3 regions of the Leisingera sp. JC11 genome follow, and region 1 is predicted to be linked to each of the others. Evidence: riboswitches for the same ligand, from Rfam matches in the RefSeq annotation. Region 1 holds a riboswitch; each other region holds the start of a gene.
The links. Region 1 has a riboswitch for cobalamin ahead of AB1A62_RS06810 (DUF4198 domain-containing protein). Riboswitches for the same ligand answer to the same signal wherever they lie in the genome.

Region 1 (3,200 bases):
ATTGGAAAAGCCAACCTCGCCCTCAATGTCCGATCCCGAGGGAAACACAGCGGAAATCACGTTGTGCGCCAATGCCGGCAGCGGCGCCAGCAGGGCGAGGATCAAAACGCAGGAGCGGATCATGCCAAGCTTCCTTTCGTGTCACCAAACAGCTCGGGCTTGACCCGCCGGGCCAGGAAAATGGCGGCGCCGGTCAGCAGCGCTTCGATGACCATCACCGGGATGTGGGAAAAAAACACAAGCTTGGCTGCCAGGATAAATTCATCGCCTGACAGCATCAGAGAAACTGCGACAGCGAGGGTCGTGGCAGCAATCGCTGCGCCGCCGCCGATGCCGCCCCAGATCGCTCCCTGCAGGGGAGAGCCGCGCGCCACCAGCGGCCGGAACATCAGCCCAACGAGAACTGCAGGCAATGCGATATTGACGGCGTTAACACCCAGGACAGTCAGTCCGCCAAAGCCAAAGAACACCGCTTGCAGCAGCAGGCCGACAAACAGGGCCGGAAACGCGGCCCAGCCCAGGACAAGCCCCGCCAGCCCGTTCAGGATCAGGTGAACCGAACTGGGGCCGATCGGGACATGGATCAGCGAGGCCACAAAGAAACTGGCCGACAGAACCCCCGCCGCCGGAATTCGCTCCAGCGGCAGGCTGCGCAGACCCATCGCAATACCGCCGACGGCGGCAACCGCGCCGCCGATCACAACCGGGTTCGACAGTGCGCCGTCTACGATATGCATCGGTCTACTTTCACTTGAGCTCTTCAGCACGGATCCACAGCACAGCATCCTGGCTGAGTTCCTTGCCGTCGTGCTCGGTCGCCGGACCGGAACCCAAGGCCGCAAAGCCCCAGTAGCCTGCCTTCGGAATGCCGAAGGAGAACACGCCGTTCTGGTCGGCGATGGCAACAATCGCGCCGCCCGGCATTTCACCCACGGAGGGGCTGGTGGTGGAGAATTTCTCCAGGTCCGGTTCAGCCGCCATGAATTCGACTTCGATTTCGGCACCGGGAACCGGCTTGCCGTCTGCCAGAACCTGACCGGAGAAGGTGGAGCCGACGATCACGTTGTAGGGCTTGTTCAGCGGCAGGATCTCGGTGGCCAGGCCCACCGGCTGGTCCCAGTCGGTGGGCAGAGTATTCCGGTTCAGCACCACCTTGGAGATCTGCTGGATGTAAATGTCTTCGCTTTCCTCGTAATAGGGCGAGGGCACGGTCACCACGACATAGTCGCCGGAGCGTTTCACCGGCACGGACGCCTTGTAGGCCGAAGCTTCGTTCTCAGCACCCTTGAAGGTGGCGGGCTCCAGGCGGTCCGACAGGTCGGTCTTTTCGCCCTTGTGGATCATGAAGAATTCTTCCGGCGTGCCCATGTCCATGGCGTGGCCATTGGACATCGGATGCCAGAAGACCAGGCCCATCGGCACGTCGCCCGGCTTCTCGATCAGCGCGCTTTCGGTGTAGTTCAGCTGGAAATGCGCCGACGCGGCGGCCGGCAGGGAAACGGCCAGGGCTGCGGCCAGATAGTTCAGTTTCATTTCGTCCTCATTCGACGACGCAGGCACACCTGCAATCAGGAATGAACAACGGGGAGTAGCGGCACGGAAACGCCTGAACGGCACACGCGCCAGACGCGCACCCCGGCGTCCGGTGGAAAAGGGCAGAACCCCCGCAAGCGGAGCCTCAGTCCTCGCGTCCGGCAGGTCTCCTGACTCGCGGGTCCTGGTTCGGCTGGCCTTCCCGGGGATGTTCCCAGTGGCGTTTTCAGCGTCACTCACCGCTCACAGTTGCGGGGGCAGTCACGGATTTGGTCCCTTTTGGGTACGCCGCACCGTGTTCCCTATTTCTTCCGCTGCGCATTGAAACACTCGCGGAACCGGTCACCTTGGCTGAATGACAAAACGGAATTTCCGAGTCAAGAGAATCGTCTTCAGGACATCAGCGGGTTTGGCGTGGAAGATTTTGGCTGCGGCTGCGCTGCGCTGATCAACAGACGGGCATGTTTCGATCAAAGGATCAAGCAATGGCCGCTGCCTTTCGCAACTTGTTGAGTGCTTTATCAATCGTCATCACACAAAACATGGCAAAGCGGCTTTGGCGTTATGGATGCCAGCCCGGGACCATTTGTACTCAGGTGGCGAATTCTCCCGCTTGACAGAATGAGTTCAGTTTGCCTAAGTCCCGGCCATTCTGGTCCGGCTGGGAGACCACCCGGTTAAAAGGGAACACGGTGAGGTGTAGCCAACAGGCGCCGAATCCGTGACTGCCCCCGCAACTGTGAGCGGAGAGCAATGCTGCGATATGCCACTGCCCCGAGGGGCGGGAAGGCGCGGCAAAGCCTCGACCCGCGAGTCAGGAGACCTGCCAGGATGATCACCCTGTCCGGGTGCGGGGCGCGCCAAGGACAACGGACTTCCGTAGTGGTGGCAGTTTTCACCGTCTGCGGGGGCAATGCCTTCCAAAGACCCAAATTTTGAACGTGCTGCCCGGCATGGGCAGCCGCTTGGCCTGTGCTTGCTGCGCGGGCCGGGAGGAATGGAATATGCGCAAGGCAAGCCTGTCCCTGGCCGCGGCCCTGGCCGCCGCACCTGTAATCGCAACCGCCCAGGATGACGAGGTCACCGATCTGGGAGAGATCATCGTCTCCGGCGGCTTTACGCCGGTCGAGGCCCAGAAGTACGGCCGCTCAGCCACTGTCGTAACCAGCGAAGAAATCGAGAAACGCGGCATCACAACCGTTCAGGACGCGCTGCGTTCAGTGCCCGGCCTGATGGTGAGCGGCTCCGGCGACAGCTTTACCCAGGTCCGCATCCGCGGCGCAGAAGCCAATCACACGCTGATCCTGATCGACGGCGTCGAAGCCTCGGGCGGTGACAGCGAGTACATTCTGTCCGGCCTGGACACTGCCAATATCGAGCGGATCGAAGTCCTGCGCGGCCCGCAATCGGTGTTCTACGGCTCCAACGCTTCGGCCGGTGTGATCAACATCATCACCAAGTCCGGCGGCATCGGCACGGAATACGGCGGCAGCGTGGAAGCGGGGTCCGACGGCTACCGGGCCTCGGCCCGGGTTTCGTCGCGGACCGAACGCGGCGGTATCGCCTTCAGCTTCGCCCATGACAATGACGACGGCTATGACACCTCGGGCGATGGCGGTGAAGAAGACGGCATCCGCCGCAATACACTGCAACTGAAAGGCGACTAT
Region 2 (3,200 bases), on a different contig from region 1:
CATCGCAAACAGGTCCACCGGAATGCCGGTTTCCGCCCAGCGCGGCTGCGGCAGCGTGGTGCCGGTTTCCGGCAGGTAGCTGCCCGGCGTGGTGCACCAGCGCCGCCACTGCCAGTAGACACCTGCCGGCAAATCTGCCCCGAACCCCACCGCGCGCCCGGGCAGATAGCCCAAGGCGCGGACCAGCGGCGGCACATGGCCGAACCAGAAGGCCAGCGCCAGCGCGCGGTAGGGCCAGGGATGATCGTGGTGATGCACCAAGCCGCCCGCAACCACGATCATGCGGGCGACGTCTTCAAGGCCATCCTGCAGGGGCATCAGCATCGCCCCCAGAGAATGGCCAATCACCTGCAGCGGCACGCCCGCATAGTGCCGCTGCATTTCCTTCCGGGCGGCCGGCTGATCCGCCAGCGCCCACTCGGCCATGGTGGCCTGTGAGCGGCGCGGGTGCATACGCGCCGAATCTCCGAAATCCCGGTAGTCGTAGGTCAGGCAGGCCATCTGCCGCTCCGCCGCCAGCCAGCGCGCGAAATGCCGGTAATAGCCCTGCGGCACCCCGGTTGCGCCATTCAGCACCACCGCTGCCCTGGCCGGTCCTACCGGGTGGTACAGCTGCCCGGCCAGCATCGCATCACCCGCGGCAAAGCGCAGTTTCTCCACCCGGATATCCGCGGCGTGTTCTGCATGGCTGTCGAGCATGGCACCCTCCTAGACCGATTGGTCTACTCCACCTCTGGACCAATCGGTCTAATGCTGTCAACCTGCCGCCATGACTGACGTGACGACACCCTCTGCCACCCCGGACGGCCCCGTCCCGACCCGCGAGCGGCTGCTGCGCGCGGCTGCCGGCCTGTTCCGCAACAAGGGCTACAGCGGCACCGGCCTGGCGGAATTGCTGGCGGCGGCGGAGGCGCCCAAGGGCTCGCTCTACCACCATTTCCCGAACGGCAAATCGGACCTTGCCCTGGCCGCTGCAGACTGGGCGTCGGAGCAGATGCTGGCCCTGATCGACGCTTCCTTCACTCCTGCGCCCACCTTCCAGGAAGGCGCCAAGACGGTCTGCTACAAGCTGGCCAAACTGTTCGACAAACAGGGAAAATGGAGCGGCTGCCCGGTCTCTGCCACGCTGTTTGAGGGGCCGGAGAACGAGGGTTTTCACCAGCACGCCGCCAAGCTGTTCGAGGGCTGGATCACCGGGACCGCGGCCCATGCCCGGCGCCTCGGCCTGGCTGAAGGCGAGGCCCGCGCGGCCGCAGAGAACTTCTATATCCTGCTGCAGGGCGGCTGGCAGCTGGCCCGGGTGCGGCGCGACTCGGATGTGATCCGCGGGCTTCACCTGCAGATGCACACGCCCGCGCCTGGGCCTGTGCAAGCGCAGAAAAACGATTGACGACTCGGGGGGCCAGCCGCTACCGCTTGTGGCGATGGTTCCCGCGCCACAGAATCTTGTGTCCGGGATGAAAAGGGAACACGGTGCGGCGCCGCCTTCAGGCGAAGCCAATTCCGCGACTGCCCCCGCAACTGTAAGCGGCGAGCGACCCCGATAGAGCCACTGGCCCCCTAAGAGGCCGGGAAGGATCGGGAAAGCATCGACCCGCAAGTCAGGAGACCTGCCATCGGAAGTGAAACTCGAACCCGGGCGGGGTGTCCGGACAGGGTCTGATGGCACCGCGGGCCTCCCGCTTTCTCATCCGGTCTCTTGTCCCCAAACCCCCGCACCACGCGCGGAGGGCGCAAACATGATGTGGACGGACAAGACGCATTTCTATGCGGCAACGGATTGCAAATACCTGGGGAAACCCTGCCCCGCGGCAGAGCGGATGATCGCCAAGCTGGCCGAGGCGATGACCAAGGCCAAGCCGCTGACCCAGGAGGATTTCGAGATCACCGGCACCACCGCGCTGGACGGCTGCCCGCGCAACTGCCCGGCGCAGTTCGTGGCCAGCCATGACCGGATCCGTCTGTTCTGCGGTGTCGGCGAAGAGGCCCCGCGCGAAGGGCTCGACCGCTTTGCCGATGCGATCCTCAGCCGCGACGGCACCGGCTTTGCAGCCTCCAGCCTGAACGCCCGCCCCTGCGCGCTGATGGAAGCGCTGCCGAAGACGGAAGACGCGCGGCAGGCCGAGCAGATGCTGGCGTTGTAAGGAAGCCGCTTAAGGGTTTGAGATCACGGAGAGCGCAGCACCGGTTCCGCAGGGAACGGGCGCTCCCCGTCCTTCGGCCAGGCAAAAGCTCTCATTGATTGTTTTGCGGCTTAGCAGGCCTTGCTGCCGTCGCAGGCCCAGTCCAGCTGCTCGTCAGTCTCCACCGCACAGGGCCGCACCGAGCGCAGCCGCGCCAGCGCCTGCGCCGGGTCCTCGCCGCATTCGATCATCAGCCGCATCACCGCCATGCCGGACCGCCCGCAGCCGCCTTTGCAATGCACCAGCACCCGGCCGCCGCCCGCCAGCGCCTGCCGCGCCGACTTGCTGGCCGCCGCCCACTTCGCGTTCACACTGGGCGGCGGCACCTGGAAATCCGGCACCGGCAGATGCAGCCAGCGGCAGGCCATGCTCTGGATATCAACGCCCAGCCGCGGCACCCCGGCGGCGGCGTGCTCGGCCTCCGTGGTCATTGAGATCACCAACCCCGGTTTCCATTGATAGATCTGGATCAGGTCGCTGCGGTAATCGCCCTCGCCGCCCGGCAGCCGGCACAACGCCAAGATGCCGCCGCCTGCTGACAGCGCGTGGATGGTCAGGCCGGCCTGCGCCGCAGTCTCCTGCACCGCAGGCTTCGAGGTGTCTTCAGTTCGCATACCGCCTCCCTGGACGCCGCGCTTCTGCAATTCCCCCTTACCACCAGCCTAGCCGCTAACCGCGCATTCCCAAAGCGCTTTTGCATCCCGCGGTTTGCGCCCTTCTGCGGTGGACGAACGGGCTGCGCTTCAATACCCTGCGCGGAACGCGGGCGCCCCGCAAACCGAATCCGGCACGAGACATCATGAACGACATTCCCAGCGGCACCGCCGGAGACACCGGCCAATCCCAATACCAGGTTCTGGCCCGCAAATACCGGCCCGAGACCTTTGCCGATCTGGTGGGCCAGGACGCCATGGTGCGGACGCTGAAGAACGCCTTTGCCGCCGACCGCATCGCCCAGGCTTTCATCATGACCGGCATCCGCGGCACCGGTAAGACCACCACCGCACGGATCATCGC
Region 3 (3,200 bases), on a different contig from region 1:
GCCAGCAGCGCCCCGTTGAAGGCGCCGAAGGACAGCGACAGGGCGCCGCCGCCGAGGCCGGCAATGGTGACCGCCACCGCCCCGGTCGAGGCGCCGGCGGAAATGCCAAGGATATAGGGGTCTGCCAGCGCATTGCGCAGCAAGGCCTGCAGCACCACCCCGGCGACCGCCAGCGCCGCCCCGCAGGCCGCAGCCACCAGCGCCCGCGGCAGCCGGTAGCTCCAGATGATGCCCTGGTCCACCGGATCCACCGGCAGGCCTGCCCCGGCCAGCTTGTTGGCCAGAACCGACAGGACAAGGTCAGGCGCAAGCGCGGTCTCCCCGATCATTGCGCCTGCCAGAACCGCCGCGGCCAGCACCGGCAGGGCCAGGCAAGCGCCCCGGAAGCCCTGCCATGCGACTGCGGCGGCTGCGCTCATTCGCCGTTGCCGATCGCGCTGAGTTCAGCGGCCAGATCCTCCAGCGCCGGGATGGCGCGGATGGTGGCGTCCATCGCCTGTGCATCCATCACCACGATACGGTCGTTCTTCACCGCGTCCATCTGGCTGGCGACCGGATCGGTGCGCAGGAACTCCAGTTTCTTCTCGTAGTCGTCAGCGGCAAAGCGGCGGCGGTCCATGCGGGCAATCACGATCACCGTCGGGTTGGCCTTGGCGATGGTTTCCCAGCCAACGGTCGGCCATTCCTCGTCGGTTTCGATGACGTTCTTCAGGCCCAGCTGCTGCATCATGTAGCCCGGGGCGCCTTTCTGCCCGGCCACGAACGGATCGCTTTCCATTTCGGGCGAAGAGAACCAGAACACGGCGGAAGCATCCTCCAGCGCAACTTCCTGTGCCTTGGCAACAGCTGCAGCCTCGCGCGCCTTGTAGTCGGCAACCAGCTCAGCGCCCTTCTCAGCCTCGCCGAAGATCGCGGCCAGTTCCTCGATGCCCTGATAAAGGCTGTCGGTGGTGAACATCCGGGTGCGGGTGCCGTCGCCGCCGGTGGTGTTGTCCTTGCCGACGCAATCAGCGGGCATCACATAGGTCGGGATGCCGAGGTCGTGGAACTGCTCCCGCTTGGCGACCACGCCTTCGGGGCCGACATGCCATTCATACTGGGCTGCCACCAGGCCGGGGCGCTTGGCCACCACGCTTTCAAAGCTGGGGTCGTTGTCGGCCAGGCGTTCGACCTTGTCGTTCAGCTCGGCATATTCGGGCAGCACGTCGTTGAACCAGACCGAGGTGCCCAGCACCTTGTCGCCCAGGCCCAGCGCATACAGCACTTCAGTGGCGGCCTGGCCAACGGTCACGGAAGACGCAACCGGCGCCTCGAAGGTGACGGTCTCACCGCAGTTTTGAATGGTCAGCGGAAAACTCTCGCTGGCGGCAGCAGCCTGAGCGGCCGCAAGGAAGGAAAGGCCCATCAGGCCGGAACGCAGGAACATGATCTTCGATCTCCATATGTCAATGACCGGAGAACGGGTGAAAGGGCATTGACCGGCAAGGCTGGGTATCTGGCCCCATTTTGCGGCGCCGGACAGCGGCGGCGCATCTTGCCGGCAACCTCCCCGGACAACCCCGTCCGGTGTGCTTCAGTTTTTCACCGGCAGGTCTCCTGACTGGCGGGTCATTGCCTGCGCCGTCTTCCCGGACCGCGTGGATCCAGTGACATCATGGCACAGCACTCGCCGCCTACAGTTGCGGGGGCAGTTCCGTTTGGCGCCGGCTGGCACCGCGGATTCCCTCTTAGCCCTTGCGGGACCGGTAAAGCGCGCGTAGCGCATCACTTCCGTTGCGGCAAGAAAAACTTCAGCGGATTCCGGAAAACTTCAATCCTGGCTGTGCGGCCCCCGCCTGCTGCGGGGGCCTTCAGAAGCCAAGAGAGAACTGCGCCAGTTTACTGCGGCGGAAGGCACCGCCGCCTCCCGCGCCCCCGCTGCGGACCCGGTCAGCAGCCCGGCTCCTGGGCACCGCCGTTCAGCTCCTGCGTTGCGGCCGCGATGGGGCCGGCGGCAACGGCGGCCTCTTCAGGCTGCCCGGCGGAAACCGCGGTTAGCGGCTGCGCCAGGCCTGGGTGCGGCGCAGGATGCCGCGGGAGGCCAGCAGGTGGATGATCCGCGCCAGCGCGTTAGTGTAGAAGATCATCATCCCCATCGCCGCTGCCGGGGCGATATCGCCTGCGTCATCCATGTTCAGCACCGCAATCGACGCCAGCGTGGTCTTGGGCGAATAGAGGAACACCACCGCCGACACCGTCGTCATTGCGTTGACAAACAGGTAGATCGAGATGTCCAGCACCGCGGGCAGGCAGACCGGCACCGTGACGCGGGCAAACAGCTTCATCGTGGGTTGCTTGAGCGAGGCGGCAACGGATTCAAACTCCCGGTCCATCTGCTTCAATGCAGTCACAGCCGTCAGATGCGACACCGTGTAGAAGTGGGTGACGGTGCAGACCACCAGGATCGCCATGGTGCCGTAGATCGCATTGAGCGGATTGGCGGGGTTGTTGAAAAAGAAGATATACGCCAGCCCCAGCACCATGCCGGGGATTGCCATCGGCAGCATCGCAAACATCTGGAAGATGGCGCGCCCGGTGCGGAAGCCCTTGGACTTCTCCACCAGATAGGCGCCGAAAAACACAACCGCGGTGCCAGCCACAGCCGTCATCAGCGCCAGCTTGATCGAGTTCACATAGGATCCCCAGCCACCGCCATCCATCCTGTCGAACTGGTAGTTGTTGAGGCTGAGGCTCAGGTCGTAAGGCCAGAACTTGATCAGCGCCGCAAACTGGCAGACTACCAGCAGCCCGGCGATGAAGATGCCGATCAGGGTGCAATAGGCAAAGAAGATACGGTCCATCTTCTTGTTCGGCTGCGGCTCATAAGGCACCGAGCGTGCCGACAGCAGCGCCACCTGCTTGGACTGCACCATTCTGTCGATGGCAAAGGCGAGGATTGCCGGGATCACCAGCACCACCGAGACCACCGCGCCCATTTCAAAGTTCTGCTGGCCGATCACCTGCTTGTAGATGTCCACCGCCAGCACGTTGAACTGGCCGCCGATCACCTTGGGCAGGCCAAAATCGGTGATCACCAGGTTGAAGACCACGAAGGCCGCCGAGATCAGGCCATAGCGTGCGCCGGGCACGGTGACGGTCCAGAAGGTGCGCCAGGGAGTGGAGCGCAAGCTGGCGGCGGCTTCGTAGAGGCGCGCGTCAGA

Region 2: it holds a riboswitch for cobalamin, as region 1 does, so the genes downstream of both, AB1A62_RS08885 (hypothetical protein) here and AB1A62_RS06810 (DUF4198 domain-containing protein) in region 1, are expected to answer to the same signal.
Region 3: it holds a riboswitch for cobalamin, as region 1 does, so the genes downstream of both, AB1A62_RS00895 (ABC transporter substrate-binding protein) here and AB1A62_RS06810 (DUF4198 domain-containing protein) in region 1, are expected to answer to the same signal.

The regions. Positions count from the first base shown of each region.
Region 1 covers NZ_JBFCVS010000004.1:269,810-273,009, forward strand. The annotation lists gene AB1A62_RS06800 (cobalt ABC transporter permease) at 1-123, opposite strand, end outside; gene cbiM (cobalt transporter CbiM) at 120-737, opposite strand; gene AB1A62_RS06810 (DUF4198 domain-containing protein) at 748-1,533, opposite strand; cobalamin riboswitch at 1,676-1,891, opposite strand; cobalamin riboswitch at 2,170-2,379, shown strand; gene AB1A62_RS06815 (TonB-dependent receptor plug domain-containing protein) at 2,538-3,200, shown strand, end outside.
Region 2 covers NZ_JBFCVS010000006.1:163,889-167,088, forward strand. The annotation lists gene AB1A62_RS08875 (alpha/beta hydrolase) at 1-699, opposite strand, end outside; gene AB1A62_RS08880 (TetR/AcrR family transcriptional regulator) at 770-1,390, shown strand; cobalamin riboswitch at 1,409-1,633, shown strand; gene AB1A62_RS08885 (hypothetical protein) at 1,740-2,144, shown strand; gene AB1A62_RS08890 (protein-tyrosine phosphatase family protein) at 2,255-2,797, opposite strand; gene AB1A62_RS08895 (DNA polymerase III subunit gamma/tau) at 2,983-3,200, shown strand, end outside.
Region 3 covers NZ_JBFCVS010000001.1:181,186-184,385, forward strand. The annotation lists gene AB1A62_RS00890 (iron ABC transporter permease) at 1-419, opposite strand, end outside; gene AB1A62_RS00895 (ABC transporter substrate-binding protein) at 416-1,426, opposite strand; cobalamin riboswitch at 1,569-1,762, opposite strand; gene AB1A62_RS00900 (putative 2-aminoethylphosphonate ABC transporter permease subunit) at 2,034-3,200, opposite strand, start outside.